Linked DNA regions of Microterricola viridarii. Each later gene encodes a partner of the first gene's protein in a complex. Links are inferred from orthologs where the notes say so. Each region holds a gene or a part of one and is shown on either strand. Other genes may lie near its edges.

The links.
Region 2: sucB (region 1) and BLT62_RS06165 share a complex: the UniProt entries of both Escherichia coli proteins name them as parts of the 2-oxoglutarate dehydrogenase (OGDH) complex. The link is inferred for Microterricola viridarii from one-to-one orthologs.

The regions. Positions count from the first base shown.
Region 1 is NZ_LT629742.1:2,281,436-2,289,848, reverse strand. The notes cover bases 2,240-5,158. They hold sucB (2-oxoglutarate dehydrogenase, E2 component, dihydrolipoamide succinyltransferase), read right to left. Parts: upstream 4,449-5,158; coding sequence 3,030-4,448; downstream 2,240-3,029. Other genes in these bases: lpdA (dihydrolipoyl dehydrogenase), read right to left, coding at 4,510-5,158; BLT62_RS10510 (protein kinase family protein), read left to right, coding at 2,240-3,033. Outside these bases: BLT62_RS10520 (RNA polymerase sigma factor), read right to left, coding at 1-610; BLT62_RS10515 (DUF4191 domain-containing protein), read right to left, coding at 694-1,401; more of BLT62_RS10510, read left to right, coding at 1,546-2,239; more of lpdA, read right to left, coding at 5,159-5,883; BLT62_RS10495 (leucyl aminopeptidase), read right to left, coding at 5,988-7,496; BLT62_RS10490 (proteasome assembly chaperone family protein), read left to right, coding at 7,590-8,413. UniProt on the Escherichia coli protein: E2 component of the 2-oxoglutarate dehydrogenase (OGDH) complex which catalyzes the second step in the conversion of 2-oxoglutarate to succinyl-CoA and CO(2).
Region 2 is NZ_LT629742.1:1,353,023-1,361,215, reverse strand. What follows is about bases 374-4,647. They hold BLT62_RS06165 (multifunctional oxoglutarate decarboxylase/oxoglutarate dehydrogenase thiamine pyrophosphate-binding subunit/dihydrolipoyllysine-residue succinyltransferase subunit), read left to right. Parts: upstream 374-754; coding sequence 755-4,447; downstream 4,448-4,647. Other genes in these bases: BLT62_RS06160 (PGPGW domain-containing protein), read left to right, coding at 4,531-4,647; guaB1 (GMP reductase), read right to left, coding at 374-601. Outside these bases: more of guaB1, read right to left, coding at 1-373; more of BLT62_RS06160, read left to right, coding at 4,648-4,923; BLT62_RS06155 (MMPL family transporter), read right to left, coding at 5,013-7,238; BLT62_RS06150 (zf-HC2 domain-containing protein), read right to left, coding at 7,323-7,565; BLT62_RS06145 (sigma-70 family RNA polymerase sigma factor), read right to left, coding at 7,562-8,193. UniProt on the Escherichia coli protein: E1 component of the 2-oxoglutarate dehydrogenase (OGDH) complex which catalyzes the decarboxylation of 2-oxoglutarate, the first step in the conversion of 2-oxoglutarate to succinyl-CoA and CO(2).

The DNA.
Region 1 (8,413 bases):
GTTGTGCCTCCGTCAGCGGTGCGGCTGCGGGTGTCGCGAAGCCGGCGGGCACCTCAGCCTCTCCGAGCCCGGCCGCGAGTCGAGCTTTCGCGCGGGCCAGCCTCGACTTGGCCGTTCCGAGGGCGATGCCCAACGCGCGAGCGGCCTCGGCCTCGCTGAATCCCTCCAGAACGCGAAGAGTCAGAATCTCGCGGTCCGTGCCCGACAGAGCGAGAAACGCAGCGCGGACGTCCTCGTCAACTGCATCGTCGGGGCGATGCGACTCCTCCGGCGCCGGCAACCGCGCCAGCAGTGCGTGATAGCGACGGGCACTCCTGCTCGCGTTGCGCGCGACATTCGTCGCCGTCACCAGCAGCCAGGGCAGCAGCGAGCCATCGACGAAGCGCACCTGGCGGCGCTTCCGCCAGCACTCCAAGAAGACCATGGCCGCGACATCCTCCGCCTCGTGCGCCAGCGGAACGAGGCGCAGGCAGTGCCGCAGCACGCGGGCGTGGTGCCGGTCGAAGAGGGCGCCGAAAGCGGCCGAGTCGCCGGCACACGCCAGCGCCCAGTCGTCTTCGTCGCTTGTGCTCATACCCTGGAATGTCCGCTCGTCGCCGATCGGTTCCATTCTGGCCCGAGCGCGCGGGTTGCGGCGTTAACGCACGAGACGGATGCCGCAGCGCTGCGGAATCCGTCTCGTGTCGTTGCTGGCTAGCGACCGCGCTGCGGGCGCACCTTGAACGGGTCGATGCCCTTGGGGATCGGCAGCTGGGTGCCGAGCGAGCTCAGGCGGTTGTTGATGGCGAGCACCTCGGCCTTGCTCAGCGTGTTCTTGATGCGGGAGAGGCTGCGCGGGATCTTGTGCAGCGGCACTTCGCCCTCACCGCGGCCGACGGTCACGAACTCGACCGGGACGTTCGGCAGGATGCGGCCGATCTTGCGCTTCTCGTCCTCGAGCATGCGGGCGGTGCGGGAGGACGCGCCCTCCGCGATCAGCACGATGCCGCCGCGGCCGACGGCGCGGTAGACGGCATCCTGGGTCTTGCCGTTGACGGCGACCGGCATCTCGCTGCCGATCCAGCCACGGCGCAGCGAGCTGCGCAACACGGCTCCGACGGCCCCCGGCTGGCCCTCGATCTGCGAGTAGGCGGCCTTCTCGGCGAGACGGCCGAGGATGATCAGGGCTATCAGCACGCCGGCGAGCACGCCGGCGACCACCCAGAGGGCGATCGTGAAACCGTTGCCGTTGCCGAGCACGATGCCGAGCACCACGCCGACGATGATCGGGGCGAGGAAGCCGAGCAGCATGAGCCACTGCGCGCTCGAGTCGTAGCGGCGGGTCATTTGGAAGACCTGCCACATTTGCTTGAAGCGACCGGGTTGCTTGGGGGTGGAAGACTTCTCCGAGCTACGTGCCATGCTCTCTAGAATACCGAGTCGGCGGCGCCCCCGTGACCGCGTCGGTCGGGTGGGCTGTTGTGCACAGCGGGGCGGGTCGCGGAAGTTCTGCACAGGCCCTGGCCGGTCCCCGGCGCGGCCCGGTTCTCGGCGCAGGATGGGCCCGTGAGATGGACGCGGCGAAGCGACGGACGACGGGCGGACGCGGACGCCCCCGCCGCATTCGGCGGGGGCGGGGGCGCGGACGCCGCGGCGCCAGCGCACCTCGCCGGCTACCGGGTGATCCGGCGGCTGGCGGTCGGGCGGAGCGCCGCCGTCTACCTCGCCCATGCCGACGCCGGCCCCCTCGCCCTGCGCGTCTTCCACGCGGGCGCGGACGCCGAGCGGGTGGACCGGGAGATCGCGGTGCTCTGCGGGCTGCCGCCGGGCATAGCGGCCACCCTGCACGATGTGCTCACGCTGCCGGACGGGCGGATCTGCCTCGTGCTGGAGCGCGATGACGGCCCCAGCCTGGCCGAGTTCCTCGCCGACCGGGGGCAGATCCGCGCGGGGGAGGCGGTCACCATCCTGGCGCCGCTGGCCGTCGCCCTGGACCGTTTGCACCGGCACGGCTGGAGCCACGGGGCGGTGGATGCCGGGGCCGTCCGTCTCGACGCGGCGGGGTGGGCGCACCTGGCCGGCTGGGCGGAAGCCCGCCCACTGGCGGCGGGCGCCGAGCGCACCCGGGTGCTGCGCGCCGAGTATGCGGGTCTGGCGGCCGTCGCCCGACTGGTCTGCGGGGCCGTCGATGCGGGCAGCGCCGCCCCGCACGAGGTGCAGGAACTGCTGGACTGGCTGGACGAGCGCGTCGCCGCCCACCCGTTCCTGCCGTGCGCGGCCGAGCTCGAGCGCCGGCTGTTCGGCCTCGCCAGGCCCCTCTCCGTGCGTCTCGGTCGCTCGGCCGCCGATCCGCGCGACCCCGCGGGCATGCCGCTGCGCCTGGCCGGGCAGCCCCTGGAGCCGGCCGCGGAGGGTGCTGACGAGCCGAACCGGCCGCCGCCCGCGCGCTGGCGGGGCTGGGCGCTGCCGGACGGTCTGGCGTGGTTGGGCGGGCAGGACAGGCTGGCCGGTGCCCTGCGGGACCGCCTGCACGCCCACCGGCGGCCCGTCGTCGTCGCGGCGGCCCTGGCCGGCGCGCTGTTCGTGCTGGCCATCACGCTGCTGCCACCCGGGGGAGACGGGAGCGCGGCGGTCGCACCCGCGCCTGCCGCGCCGGCCACGGATCCTCCTCCGCCCGGCGCGGCGGCACAGGTCGAGGTGGAGGCAGGGGTCGAGGTCGAGCCGGTGGCGGCCGCCGCCCGGCTGCTCGCCCGACGGGAGGGCTGCTTCCGGGAGTCGTCGCTGCTCTGCCTGGACGGGGTGCTGGATCCCGGCGGGCCGCTGGCCGGGGCGGATGCCGCGCTCATCCGCCGCGCACAGCTCGACGGGGCCGTGCTGCTGCCCGACGCCGTGGACCCCGCCTCGCTCAGCCTGGTCGAGCAGAACGGCGGCGCGGCCCTGCTCGCACTGACGACACGCAGCCGGGGAGAGTCGGGGGACAACGCGAAACCGGCCTCGCTCCTGATGATCAGGGGCGAGGCCGGTTGGCTGCTACGAGAGCTGTTCGACTACTAGTAGCCGAGCTGCGATTCGAACGCCGCACCCTCGAGGCGCGCCTTCACCGTGGTGAGGAAGCGGGCCGCGTCTGCGCCATCGACGATGCGGTGGTCGTAGGAGAGGGCGAGGTAGACCATCGAGCGGATCGAGATCGAGTCAATGCCGTTGTCGCTGACGACGACGGGCTTCTTGACGACGACACCGGTGCCGAGGATGGCGACCTGGGGCAGGAACACCAGCGGGGTGTCGAACAGCGCGCCACGCGAACCGGTGTTGGTCAGCGTGAAGGTGCCGCCGGCGAGCTCGTCGGGCTTGAGCTTGTTCTCGCGGGTGCGGCCGGCCAGATCGGCGATCTGGGCTGCCAGCTCTGCAATGTTCAGCGAGCTCGCGTCGCGCACCACGGGGGTGAGCAGACCGCGCTCGGTGTCCACGGCGATGCTCAGGTTCTCGTGGTCCGGGTAGACGATCGAGTCGCCGTCGACGGTGGCGTTGATCACCGGGTACGCCTTGAGCGCCTCGGCGGCGGCCAGTGCGAAGAACGGCATGAAGGAGAGCTTGTTGCCGGTCTTGGCGAGGAACTCGGCCTTGACCTTGTCGCGCAGCATGGCGACGCGGGTGACGTCGACCTCGACCAGCGTGGTCAGCTGTGCGGTGGAGTTCATCGAGATGACGGCGCGCTCGGCGACGACCTTGCGCAGGCGCGACATCGGCTGAACGGTGCCGCGCAGCGGCGAGACCTCGACGACGGGGGCCGCGGCGACGGCGCCGGCAGCGGGAGCCTGTGCGGAGAGCACGTCCTGCTTGCGGATGCGACCGCCGACACCGGTTCCGGTGAGGGTGTTGAGGTCGACGCCCTGCTCGTTGGCGAGCTTGCGCACGATCGGGGTGACGTAGCCGCTGGTGGAGGCGTGCGATCCGCTCGGCGCTGCCGGGGCGGCGGCGGCGGGTGCTGCCGCGGGGGCGGCAGCGGGTGCCGGGGCGGCAGCCGGCGGGGCCGGGGCGTAGACCGGTGCTGCGGGCGGGGCCGGAGCGTAGGCCGGTGCGGCGGGAGCTGCCGGAGCAGCAGGGGCCGCGGGGGCCGGAGCGGCAGCGGGGGCCGGGGCGGCAACCGGGGCCGGGGCCTCGGCCGGAGCAGCGACGGGCTCGGGTGCGGCGGCCGGGGCGGGGGCCTCGGCGGGGGCCGCATCGGCGCCGGAGCCGTCACCGATGGTGACCAGCGCGGTGCCGACCTCGACGGTCTCGTCTTCCTGCACCAGGATTGCCTCGATCACGCCGGCGATCGGCGACGGGATCTCAGTGTCGACCTTGTCGGTCGAGACTTCGAGCAGCGGCTCGTCGACCTCGACGCGGTCGCCCACGTTCTTCAACCAACGGGTGACCGTACCCTCTGTGACACTCTCACCGAGTGCCGGGAGGCTGACGGATTCGCTCATGCGATTGTCTCCTTCAAAGCGTTATTCATTCTGAGCTTATTGCAGTCGGGGCGCGCGGCGCTTACAGCGCGTGCAGCGGCTTGCCGGCCAGGTAGAGGAATGCCTCGCCCATGGCCTCGTTCTGGGTGGGGTGCGCGTGGATCAGCGGCGCGATGTCCTCGGGGTATGCCTCCCAGTTGACAGCGAGCTGTGCCTCACCGATGAGCTCGCCGACGCGGGCACCGATCATGTGCACACCGACGACGGGGCCGTCGTTCACCCGGACGACCTTGACGGAGCCGGCGGTGCCGAGGATCGAGCTCTTGGCGTTGCCGCCCAGGTTGTAGTCGTAGCTGGAGATCTGGTCGGCGCCGAACTTCTCGGCGGCCTTGGCCTCGCTGTAGCCCACCGATGCGACCTCGGGGTCGCAGTAGGTGATTTTCGGGATGTTGATGTCCTCGACGATGATCGGGTTCAGGCCCGCGATCTCCTCGGCGACGAAGATGCCCTGCTGGAAGCTGCGGTGCGCGAGCTGCAGGCCGGGGACGATGTCGCCGATGGCGTAGACGCCGGGCACGTTCGTGGCGAGGCGCTCGTTGGCGATGACGAAGCCGCGGTCCATGGTGATGCCGACCTCTTCGAAGCCGAGGCCCGCGGTTGCCGGGCCACGGCCGACGGCGACGAGCAGCAGCTCGGCCTCGATGGTCTTGCCGTCCTCGAGGGTGACGACGACGCCCGACTCGTTCTGGCTGACGCTCTGGAAGCGCACGCCGAGCGAGTACTCGATGCCGCGCTTGCGGAAGGCGCGCTCGAGCTGCTTGGAGATCGACTCTTCCTCGTTGGGCACCAGGTGCGGGAGGGCCTCGATGATGGTGACGTCGGCGCCGAAGGACTTCCAGACGCTGGCGAACTCGACGCCGATGACGCCGCCGCCGAGCACGGCGACCTTCTTCGGGATGTAGTCGAGCGTGAGGGCCTGCTCGCTCGTGATGACGCGGCCGCCGAGCTCGAGCCCCGGCAGTGAGCGCGAGTACGAGCCGGTCGCCAGGATGACGTTCTTGCCGACGATGGTGTCGGCGCCGACCTGCACGCTGGTGGGGGAGACGAGACGTCCCTCGCCCTCGATGACGGTGATGCCGCGGGCCTTGATCAGACCCTGCAGGCCCTTCCACTTGCTCGTCACGATGCCGTCGCGGTGCGCGTTGACGGTGGTCATGTCGATGCTGTTGAGGGTGGCGTTGACGCCGTACTTGGCTGCGTCGCGGGCGACGTCGGCCACCTCCGCGGTGTGCAGCAAGGCCTTGGTCGGGACGCAGCCGCGGTGCAGGCAGGTGCCGCCGAGCTTGTCCTTCTCAATCAGGGCCACGGTGAAGCCGAGCTGTACAGCCCGGAGCGCGGCCGCATAGCCACCGCTTCCTCCACCGAGAACGACAATGTCAAAATTCTGCTCGGACACTCAGTTACTCCCTTTGCATCAGGTCGATCGGCCTGTTCTGCTCCGCGGGTTTGTGGCCAGCGAGCAGGCGTGTTTGGCAAGCATTTCTTGCCCATACGAGCCTACTACGGGCGGGCATAGTCCTCGGCCAGATTGAGCAGAGTGCGCAGGGTCACCCCGGTCGGGCCCGCGCCGGTCGCGCCGTACGCCGCACCCTCATTGTGCGAGGAGCCGGCGATGTCCAGGTGCGCCCAGGGGATCCTCGTCTCCCCGTCGGCCTGCATCCCGACGAACTCCTGCAGGAACACGCCGGCGAGCAGCATGCCGCCGGCCGGGTTGCCGATCTTCGCGTTGGCGATGTCGGCGACATCCGAGTCGATGGTGGCGCGGAGCTCCTCCGGCAGCGGCATCGGCCAGATCTTCTCGTCGGCGGCGCTGGCGGCCTGGAGCACCCGGGCCAGCAGGGCGTCATCGCCCATCACGGCCGAGTAGCGGCTGCCGAGGGCCACGATCTGCGCGCCGGTCAACGTGGCGACGTCGACGATGGCGTCCGGCTGTTCCTCGGATGCCGCGGCGAGGCCGTCGGCCATGACGAGGCGCCCCTCGGCATCCGTGTTCAGCACCTCGACGGTCTGGCCGCCGCGGATGCGCAGCACGTCGTTCGGGCGCGTCGCCGTGCCAGACGGCATGTTCTCGGCCAGGCAGAGCCAGGCCGTCACCCGCACGGGCAGCGCCAGCTTGGCCGCGGCGAGCGCGATGGCGAGCACGGTGGCCGCGCCGGTCATGTCGTACTTCATGCCGACCATGGAGGCGCCGGGCTTCAGCGAGATGCCGCCGGTGTCGAAGGTGATGCCCTTGCCGACCAGGGCCAGGTGCTTGAAGCTGCCGCCGTCGGCCGGCTCGGGGGAGTAGCTGACCTTGACGAGGCGCGGCGGGCGGGAGGAGCCCTGGCCGACGCCGAGGATGCCGCCGAAGCCGTCGGCGGCCAGTTCGGCCTCGTCCCAGATCTCCAGCTCGACCGGCAGGCCCTCTGCGGCGGCCTCTGCCCGCTCGGCGAAGCTGGCCGGGAACAGCTCGGACGGGGGAGTGTTGACGAGGTCCTTGACCAGGGCGAACGCCTCGCTGAGCACGTCGGCGCGGCCGAGCAGGGACTCGACGTCGAGCTCGGCTGCCTCCGCGTCCAGGTGCACGGTGATCTGGGCGGCCGGGGTCTTGGTGCGCTCCAGCGTGCTGCTGCGGAACTCGGTGAAGGAGTAGCTGCCGATGCCGGCGCCCTCCAGCACGGCCGCGGCCTGTGCGGCATCCGCGGTGGGGATGGCGATGGCGACGGTGTCGACGCCGGTCAGCGTGCGCACGGCCGCAGCGGTCGCGCCGCGGAGGCTGTCGGCGGAGACGGTCTTGCCGAGGCCGACGACGGCGATGCTGCCGGCCGCGCCGACGGTGGCGGGGATGCGCACCAGCTGCTCGGCAGCGCCGGTGAAGCCGAGGGCGGCGAGCGCTCCGCCGAGCTCGGCGAACTCGTCCGACGCGCGCAGCACCGGGGCGCCGTCGACGGAGACGGCCGCGAGCAGGAGCACGTCCGCGTCGGAGCTGAGGGCTGATTCGGTGCTGACGAGGGCAGGGGAGAAAGTCATACCCCCAATGCTAGGCGTGCGGGAATAGGGTGTTCGCTCACGGCATGGCCGTTCTGCGGTTCCGGCGCCGCCCCGCACGCATAGCATGTTGCTATGCGCGACGCGAGTGAACTGTATCGATTGACCCCGGATGCCGCCAGTGTGCCAGAGGGCCTGCACCTCGTTGCGGGCCTGACCGGTTTCGCCGATGCCGGCGGCGCGGTCGGCCAGTTCACCGAGTACCTGCTCGGCACCATGAACCACGTGGTCGTCGCCGAGTTCGACGCCGACCTGTTGCTCGACTACCGCTCGCGGCGCCCCATCATCTACTTCGACGAGGACCACCTCACCGACTACCAGCCGCCGGCCCTCCGGGTGCACCTGGCCCGCGACGAGCTCGGGCAGCCCTTCCTCATGCTGGCCGGGTTCGAGCCCGACTTCCGCTGGGAGCAGTTCAGCCAGGCGCTGCTCGACCTGGTCGACCGTTTCGGGGTGGCCAGCACGACCTGGGTGCACTCCATCCCGATGCCCGTCCCGCACACGCGCCCGATCGGCGTCACCGTCAGCGGCAACCGCGAGGAGCTCACCTCGGCGATGTCCGTCTGGCGCCCGCACACGCAGGTGCCCGCCAACGCACTGCACCTGGTGGAGTACCGGCTCGCCGAGCAGGGCAGGCCAACGGTCGGCTTCATCCTGCTGATCCCGCACTACCTGGCCGACACCGAGTACCCGGCCGCCGCCATCTCGGCGCTGGAGAGCGTCAGCGCGGCCACCGGGCTGATCTTCCCGACCGACCGGCTCCGCGAGGCCAACCGGGAGTTCCTGGGCAAGATTGACGCGCAGGTGGCGGAGAACGGCGAGCTGGCGAAGCTGGTCGGCGCCCTCGAGGAGCGCCACGACAGCTACATGGCCGGAACCACCCTGCGGTCGCCGCTGAC
Region 2 (8,193 bases), 930 kb from region 1 along the record:
GCGCGCTGGTGCGGCTGAGCGTGCCGACCACGGCCCCGTGGTGCATGACGGGCGCGAACTCCAGCCCCGCGGCGGTCATCACGTCGAAGGCGCGGCGCGCCGTGTCGACGTCGTCGGCGTCCAGCGCGGTGAGCTCGCCGTGCAGCAGGTCGCCGAGCCGGGCGTCCGGCGGGGCGGTCGCGAGCCGGGCCGCCTGGATGCAGCCGCGGTAGGCGCCGCCCTCCTCGTGCAGCACGATGCCGTGCCCGGCGACGGCCGGCACCTGCGCCAGCGCGTCGGCGACGGTGGCGTCCGGCGAGAAGGAGAAGGGGGTGTCGAAGCGCACCGACTGCGACTTCACCCAGCGGATGGAGGCATCCAGCTGCTGCAGGGGCGTGTCCTGCGGCAGCACGCCGAGGCCCCCGCGACGCGCCAGCGACGCGGCCAGCCGCGGCCCGGTCACCGAGTTCATGTTCGAGGCGACGATCGGGATGGTGGCGCCGGTGCCGTCGTTCGGCGCGAGGGAGACGTCGAGGCGGCTGCCGATGCCGGAGCGACTGGGCACCAGGAACACATCGGAGTAGGTGAGATCGTGGCTCGGCGTTGTGCTGTAGAACTCCATGTGGCCCACGCTAGCCCCGAACCGGGCCGACGCGCGAGGCACACAGACAACGATGGCCGGAAAAGGGGATTAGGCTTGGAAGTCGCGGCATGTGCTCACGCGAGCCCATCCGCATCCCTGTTCCAAATCAACGAAGAGAGTGGGCGATCGGCTGTGTCGAGCCAGTTGACCGGGTCGGGTTCCGACGAAACAACGTCGGAAGAATTTGGAGCCAATGAATGGCTCGTCGACGAAATGTACGAGAGATTCCTCGTTGACAAGAATTCTGTCGACCAGTCGTGGTGGCCGATTCTGGAGAATTACACCCCGAGCAGCCCGGATGCCGAAGCGGCCCCCGGCGCGATCACGCACCCGATCACCGCGCCGATCCCCGTGATCGGCACCCAGCCTGCGGCCAAGACCACCTCGGTCGCGCCCAAGCCGGAGCCGGTTCCCGCGGACGCGCCGGTCACCAACTCGCAGCCGGTGGTCCCCGCCGAGCAGGCGGAGACCGCGCCGGACGAGGTCACCCCGCTGCGCGGCATGGCCAAGACGCTCGCCGTCAACATGGACGCCAGCCTGAGCATGCCCACCGCCACCAGCGTGCGCACCATCCCGGCGAAGCTGATGATCGACAACCGCATCGTCATCAACAACCACCTCAAGCGCGCCCGCGGCGGCAAGATCTCCTTCACCCACCTCATCGGCTGGGCTCTGATCCAGGCGCTCAAGGTGTTCCCCAGCCAGAACGTCTACTACACCGAGGTCGACGGCAAGCCCTCCGTCGTCAAGCCCGCCCACGTGGGCCTCGGCATCGCCATCGACATCCCCAAGCCCGACGGATCGCGCGCCCTGCTGGTGCCCGCCATCAAGCGCGCAGACACGATGACCTTCAGCGAGTACCTCGCGGCCTACGAGGACCTGGTCCGTCGCGCCCGCGGCAACAAGCTGACCGCCGACGACTTCAGCGGCGCCTCCATCTCGCTCACCAACCCGGGCGGCATCGGCACCGTGCACTCCGTGCCCCGCCTGATGAAGGGCGCCGGCTGCATCATCGGCGCCGGAGCGCTCGAGTACCCGGCCGAGTTCCAGGGCTCCAGCGAGAAGACGCTGGCCGGCCTGGCCATCGGCAAGACCATCACGCTCACCAGCACCTACGACCACCGCGTCATCCAGGGTGCCGGCTCCGGCGAGTTCCTGAAGATCGTGCACGAGCTGCTCACCGGCCAGCGCACCTTCTACTCCGACATCTTCTCGGCGCTGCGCATCCCGTACGCCCCGATCGAGTGGGCGCCCGACATCAGCGTCGACCTCGCCAGCGCCGTCGACAAGACGGCCCGCGTGCAGGAGCTCATCAACTCCTTCCGCGTGCGCGGCCACCTCATGGCCGACATCGACCCGCTCGAGTACGTGCAGCGCTCGCACCCCGACCTCGACATCGCCTCCCACGGCCTCACCTTCTGGGACCTGGACCGCGAGTTCGTCACCGGCGGCTTCGGCGAGCGGCGCTCCGCGCCGCTGCGCGACATCCTCGGCGTGCTGCGCGACTCCTACTGCCGCACCACCGGCATCGAGTACATGCACATCCAGGACCCGGTCCAGCGCCGCTGGGTGCAGTCCAAGGTGGAGCGCAAGTACGAGAAGCCCACCCACGACGAGCAGATGCGCATCCTCGGCAAGCTCAACGAGGCCGAGGCCTTCGAGACCTTCCTGCAGACCAAGTACGTCGGCCAGAAGCGCTTCAGCCTCGAGGGCGGCGAGTCCACCATCGCCCTGCTGGACGCCATCCTCGCCGGCGCGGCGGAGACCGGCCTCGACGAGGCCGCGATCGGCATGGCCCACCGCGGCCGCCTCAACGTGCTCACCAACATCGCCGGCAAGACCTACGGCCAGGTGTTCCAGGAGTTCGAGGGCACCGCGAACAACAAGAACGTGCAGGGCTCCGGCGACGTCAAGTACCACCTCGGCACCGAGGGCGTCTTCCGCAGCAGCACCGGCGCGCAGATCCCTGTCTACCTCGCCGCGAACCCCTCGCACCTCGAGGCCGTCGACGGCGTGCTCGAGGGCATCGTCCGCGCCAAGCAGGACCGCAAGCCGATCGGCACCTTCTCCACGCTGCCGATCCTGATCCACGGCGACGCGGCCATGGCCGGCCAGGGCGTCGTGCTCGAGACGCTGCAGATGTCGCAGCTGCGTGCCTACCGCACCGGCGGCACCATCCACGTCGTCGTGAACAACCAGGTCGGCTTCACCACTCCCCCCGGTGAGGCGCGCAGCTCGGTCTACTCGACGGATGTCGCCAAGACCATCCAGGCCCCGATCTTCCACGTGAACGGCGACGACCCAGAGGCCGTCGTCCGGGTGGCGGAGCTCGCCTTCGCGTACCGCCAGGAGTTCAAGCGCGACGTCGTCATCGACCTCATCTGCTACCGCCGCCGCGGGCACAACGAGGGCGACGACCCCTCGATGACCCAGCCGCTGATGTACAACCTGATCGAGGCCAAGCGCTCGGTGCGCAAGCTCTACACCGAGGCCCTCGTCGGCCGCGGCGACATCACCGAGGAGGAGTACGAGGCGTCGCACCGCGACTTCCAGGACCGCCTCGAGCGCGCCTTCATGGAGACGCACGCGGCGCAGACCGGCTCGATGACCGTCGTCAACCCGCTGGGCAACGGCGAGGCCGAGAACGACGACGCGATCGGCGTGCCGGAGACCACCGGCGTCAGCGAGGCCGTCGTGCAGCTGATCGGCGATGCGTTCAACAACAAGCCGGCCGGCTTCACCGTGCACAACAAGCTGCAGCAGCTGCTGCAGAAGCGCCTCGACATGAGCCGCAACGGCAACATCGACTGGGCGTTCGGCGAGCTGCTCGCGCTCGGCTCGCTGCTGCTGGAGGGCACCCCGGTGCGCTTCGCCGGCCAGGATGCCCGCCGCGGCACCTTCGTGCAGCGCCACGCCGTGCTGCACGACCGCGTGAACGGCCAGGAATGGCTGCCGCTGGCGAACCTGAGCGACAGCCAGGCCCGCTTCTGGATCTACGACACGCTGCTCAGCGAGTACGCCGCGATGGGCTTCGAGTACGGCTACTCGGTGGAGCGCGCGGACGCCCTCGTGCTCTGGGAGGCCCAGTTCGGCGACTTCGCCAACGGCGCCCAGACCATCATCGACGAGTTCATCGCCTCGGCCGAGCAGAAGTGGGGCCAGCGCTCGAGCGTCGTGCTGCTGCTGCCGCACGGCTATGAGGGTCAGGGCCCCGACCACTCCTCCGCCCGCATCGAGCGCTTCCTGCAGCTGTGCGCGGAGAACAACATGACGGTGGCCCGCCCGTCGACGCCCGCGTCGTACTTCCACCTGCTGCGCCGCCAGGCGTACCAGCGCCCGCGCCGCCCGCTCGTCGTCTTCACGCCGAAGGCGATGCTGCGCCTCCGCGGGGCGTCCAGCGACGTCGCCGACTTCACCAGCGGCGCCTTCGAGCCGGTGATCGACGATGTGCGGATCACCGACAAGGCCGCCGTCAAGCGCGTGCTGTTCATGGCCGGGAAGGTCTTCTACGACCTGCGCAGCGAGCTGGAGAAGAACCCGAACCCCGAGATCGCCCTGGTGCGCCTCGAGCAGTTCTACCCGCTGCCCGCCGTCGAGCTGAAGGCGGTCGTCGACCAGTACCCGAACGCCGAGCTGTACTGGGTGCAGGACGAGCCGGAGAATCAGGGTGCCTGGCCTTTCTTCTGCCTCGAGACGGCGAAGCTGGGCCACCGCCCGGTCGGCGTCGTGTCGCGCCCGGCATCCGCCTCGCCGGCCGCCGGATCGGCCAAGCGCCACGCCGCAGAGCAGTCCGAGCTGCTGCGCACCGCGCTGACGCTCGACTAAGCGCAGACGCCGGAAGGCCCGCCCCGACCACCCGGTCGCGGCGGGCCTTCTGCGTTCCCGACCGGCGAGCCTAGGCTGGGCGTATGAGCGAGCAGAGCAACGCGAGACGGGCCGGCGCCGCCGTCGGGCGGGCGGCCAGCAGCGCCGCCCGCGGCACCCGTTCGGCGATCCGCAAGAACCCGACGGCCGACAAGGTGTACCGCGCGGGAGTCGGCGTGGTGGGCGGCAGCACGCTCGCCCTCGGCGTCGTGCTGATGCCACTGCCCGGCCCCGGCACCCTGATCGTGCTGGGCGGCCTCGGCATCCTCGCCACCGAGTTCGATGGCGCACGGAGGGTCAGCGGCACGGCCAACGCGGCCGCGCAGAGGGTCGCACGCAAGGCCAGCGAGGCGGCGAGGGTGGCCAGGGCGCGCCGGGACGCCGCCCGGGCGGAGAAGCCCACTCCCGCGCCGCCGGCCGCGCCCACGCCCCGGTAGCGACCCACCGACAACGAGCGGGGGCTCCCGCACAGTGCGCCCGCTGCGCACTGTGCGGGAGCCCCCGCTCGACTCGGCCCTTCCTGCCGCTACCGGGCGTCGACGGAGCGGGGCTCCTCCGGCATCCGGGACAGCTTCGACGGCCACCAGATGGCGCGGCCGATGTCGTAGCTGAGCGCCGGGATCAGCAGCGAGCGCACCAGGAAGGTGTCCAGCAGCACGCCGAAGGCGACGATGAACGCGAGCTGGGCCAGGAACAGGATGGGCAGCACGCCGAGCGCGGCGAACGTGGCCGCCAGCACCAGGCCGGCCGAGGTGATGACCCCGCCGGTCACGACGAGCCCGCGCAGCACGCCCTCCCGGCTGCCGTGCACCAGCGCCTCCTCGCGCACCCTCGTCATCAAGAAGATGTTGTAGTCCACGCCGAGCGCGACCAGGAACACGAAGCCGAACAACGGGACGACGGGGTCGGCGCCCGCGAAGTCGAACACGTTGTTGAAGACGATCGCCGAGACCCCGAGCGCGGAGGCGAACGACAGCACCACGCTGGCGATCAGCAGCAGCGGCGCGACGATCGCCCGCAGCAGCAGCATCAGGATCAGCATGATGACGATGAGCACGAGCGGGATGATCAGGTTGCGGTCGTGGATCGCGGCCGTGTTGGTGTCCAGCGCGACGGCGGTGGTGCCGCCGACCAACACCGGGTCCTCGGCCGTTCCGACGCCGGCGAGCTCGGCGCGCAGCTCGGTGACGAGTGCTTCCGCCTCGAGCGAGTCGCCCGGGTAGTCGAGGGTCGCCTGCAGCAGCACCCGCCCGTCGATCACGGTGGGCGCCGTCGGGGCGGCGCCGGGCGCGCCGATGGCCTGGATGCCGTCGGAGGTCACCGGCAGGCTGCCGCTCGGCGAGTCGGCGGAGAGCACGGTGACGGAGGCCACCCCGTCGGTGGTCAGGGCCACGTCGGCGGCGTCCTGCAGCGCGCCCTCCGGCGCGACGATCACGGCCGGGGTCCCAGAGCCGCCGGGGAAGTGCTCGCTGATCAGCGCCTGGCCGTCGCGGGACTGCGACTCCCCCAGCACGAACTCGCTGGAGGGCACCCCGTCGGCCTTGAGGCCGAGCATGCCGAGCGCCATCACGCCGAGGAGCAGTGTGGAGGTGATCCAGATGGTGCGCGGGCGGCGGCGGATGAAGCGGGCCACTGCGGGCCATGCGCCCTTCTCGGTGAGGCTCTTCTCGCTCGGGCCGACCTCGCCGAGCTTCGGCCGGCGCGGCCAGAAGGCGGTGCGCCCGGCCCAGAGCATCAGCGCCGGCAACAGGGTCAGCGAGGCGAGGAGGGCGAAGACGATTCCGATCGCGGCGACCGGGCCGAGGATCTTGTTGGAGTTGAGGTCGCTGAACAAGAGCAGCAGCAGCGCGGCGATCACCGTTCCGCCGGCGGCCAGGATCGGCTCCCAGGAGCCGCGCAGGGCGGCCCAGGTGGCGGCCCATTTGCTCTCGTGCACGTGCAGCGCCTCGCGGTAGCGGGCGATGTAGAGCAGCGAGTAGTCGGTGGCGGCGCCGATCACGAGGATGAAGAGGATGCCCTGGGTCTGGCCGTTGATGAGCAGGATGTCAGCCGCGGCCAGCTGCACGACGACGAAGACGGCCGCGCAGAGCGCGGCCATGCTGGAGCCGAGCATGATCAGCGGCAGCAGCGGGGAGCGGTAGACGATGACGAGGATCAAGAAGACGGCCGAGAGGGCGACGGCCAGCAGCAGCCCGTCGATGCCGGCGAAGGCGCCGGAGAGGTCGGCGGTGAACCCGGCCGGGCCGGCGAGGATGCTGGTGAGACCCGGGGTGTCGAGCTCGGCCAGTTCGGCGCGCAACTCCACGACGGTGTCCTTGACCTCGCCGGTGGCGTCGATCTGCACGAACACCTCCGCGGCCTCGCCGTCCTCGGAGGGGATGGCCGGGGAGACGCCGTCGGCCAGCACGCCCGGTGTGCCCTGGAACGCGCTGGCCGCGTCCGCGATGGCGGCGCGGTCGGCATCGGTCAGGCCGCCGTCGCGCTGGAAGATGACGATCGCCGGGATCGCGTCGGTTCCGCGGAACTCGGACTGGATCTGCTGCACCTGGGTGGCCTCGGAGCTGGCCGGCAGGAACTGGACCGCGTCGTTGGTGGCGACGTCGCCGATCTTGCCGAAGGAGGCCCCGCCGATGCCGAACAGGGCGAACCAGACGAGGATCAGGACGGCGGGGATGGTGGCGCGCAGCCAGCGTGGAACGCGCGTCGACGGGCGGGGCGGCGCGGTGGCCGGATCGAGTGCAGTTTTGTTCACGCAGCCAAGGCTATCGATTTACCTAGCCAGGCGAAACAATCAAAAGTTTGACGCTGCCGGGTGCGCCCTCGCTGCCGTCGCCGCTCAGGCGTGCTGCTGGGAGAGGCGCAGGCGCGAGAGCACCATGTCGCGCAGGTCTTCCGGCGCGGTCTCCTTGCAGGCGCGCTGGACCGTCTCGGTCAGCACCACGCCGATCAGGTGCTCCGTCGTGCACTCCGCGCAGTTCGCGAGGTGCTCGCGGATGTCCGCCGCGTCCGAGCTGCACAGTTCGTTGTGCAGATACTCCTCGAGTTCTGCCTTGGCTTTCTCACATCCGCAATCGCTCATTTTTTGCTCCTAGGTGCGCGCGCACCGGTGTCCGGGTTGAGGCCGATGCCCTGCTCTTGGGCGTATCCGGCCAGCATTTCTCTCAGCATCCGGCGGCCGCGGTGCAGGCGGCTCATCACGGTGCCGATGGGGGTCTTCATCATGTCGGCGATCTCCTGGTAGGAGAAGCCCTCGACATCGGCGAAGTAGACGGCCAGCCGGAAGTCCTCCGGCAGCGACTGCAGCGCGTCCTTGACTGTGCTGTCGGGCAGGTGGTCGATCGCCTCAGCCTCCGCCGAGCGGGTCGAGCTGGCGGTGCGCGACTCCGCGCCGCCGAGCTGCCAGTCCTCGAGCTCGTCGATGGTGCCCTGGTACGGCTCGCGCTGCTTCTTGCGGTACGTGTTGATGAACGTGTTGGTGAGGATCCGGTAGAGCCACGCCTTGAGGTTCGTGCCCTGCTCAAACTGCTTGAACGCGGCGAAGGCCTTGACGAAGGTCTCCTGCACGAGGTCTTGCGCATCGGAGGGGTTCTTCGTCATCCGCAGCGCAGCACCGTAGAGCTGGTCGATGAAGGGGAGCGCTTGCTCCTCGAACAGCGCACTCAAATCCGGCTGGTCTGCGTGAGGCGTTTCCGCTTCTGGTGATTCGT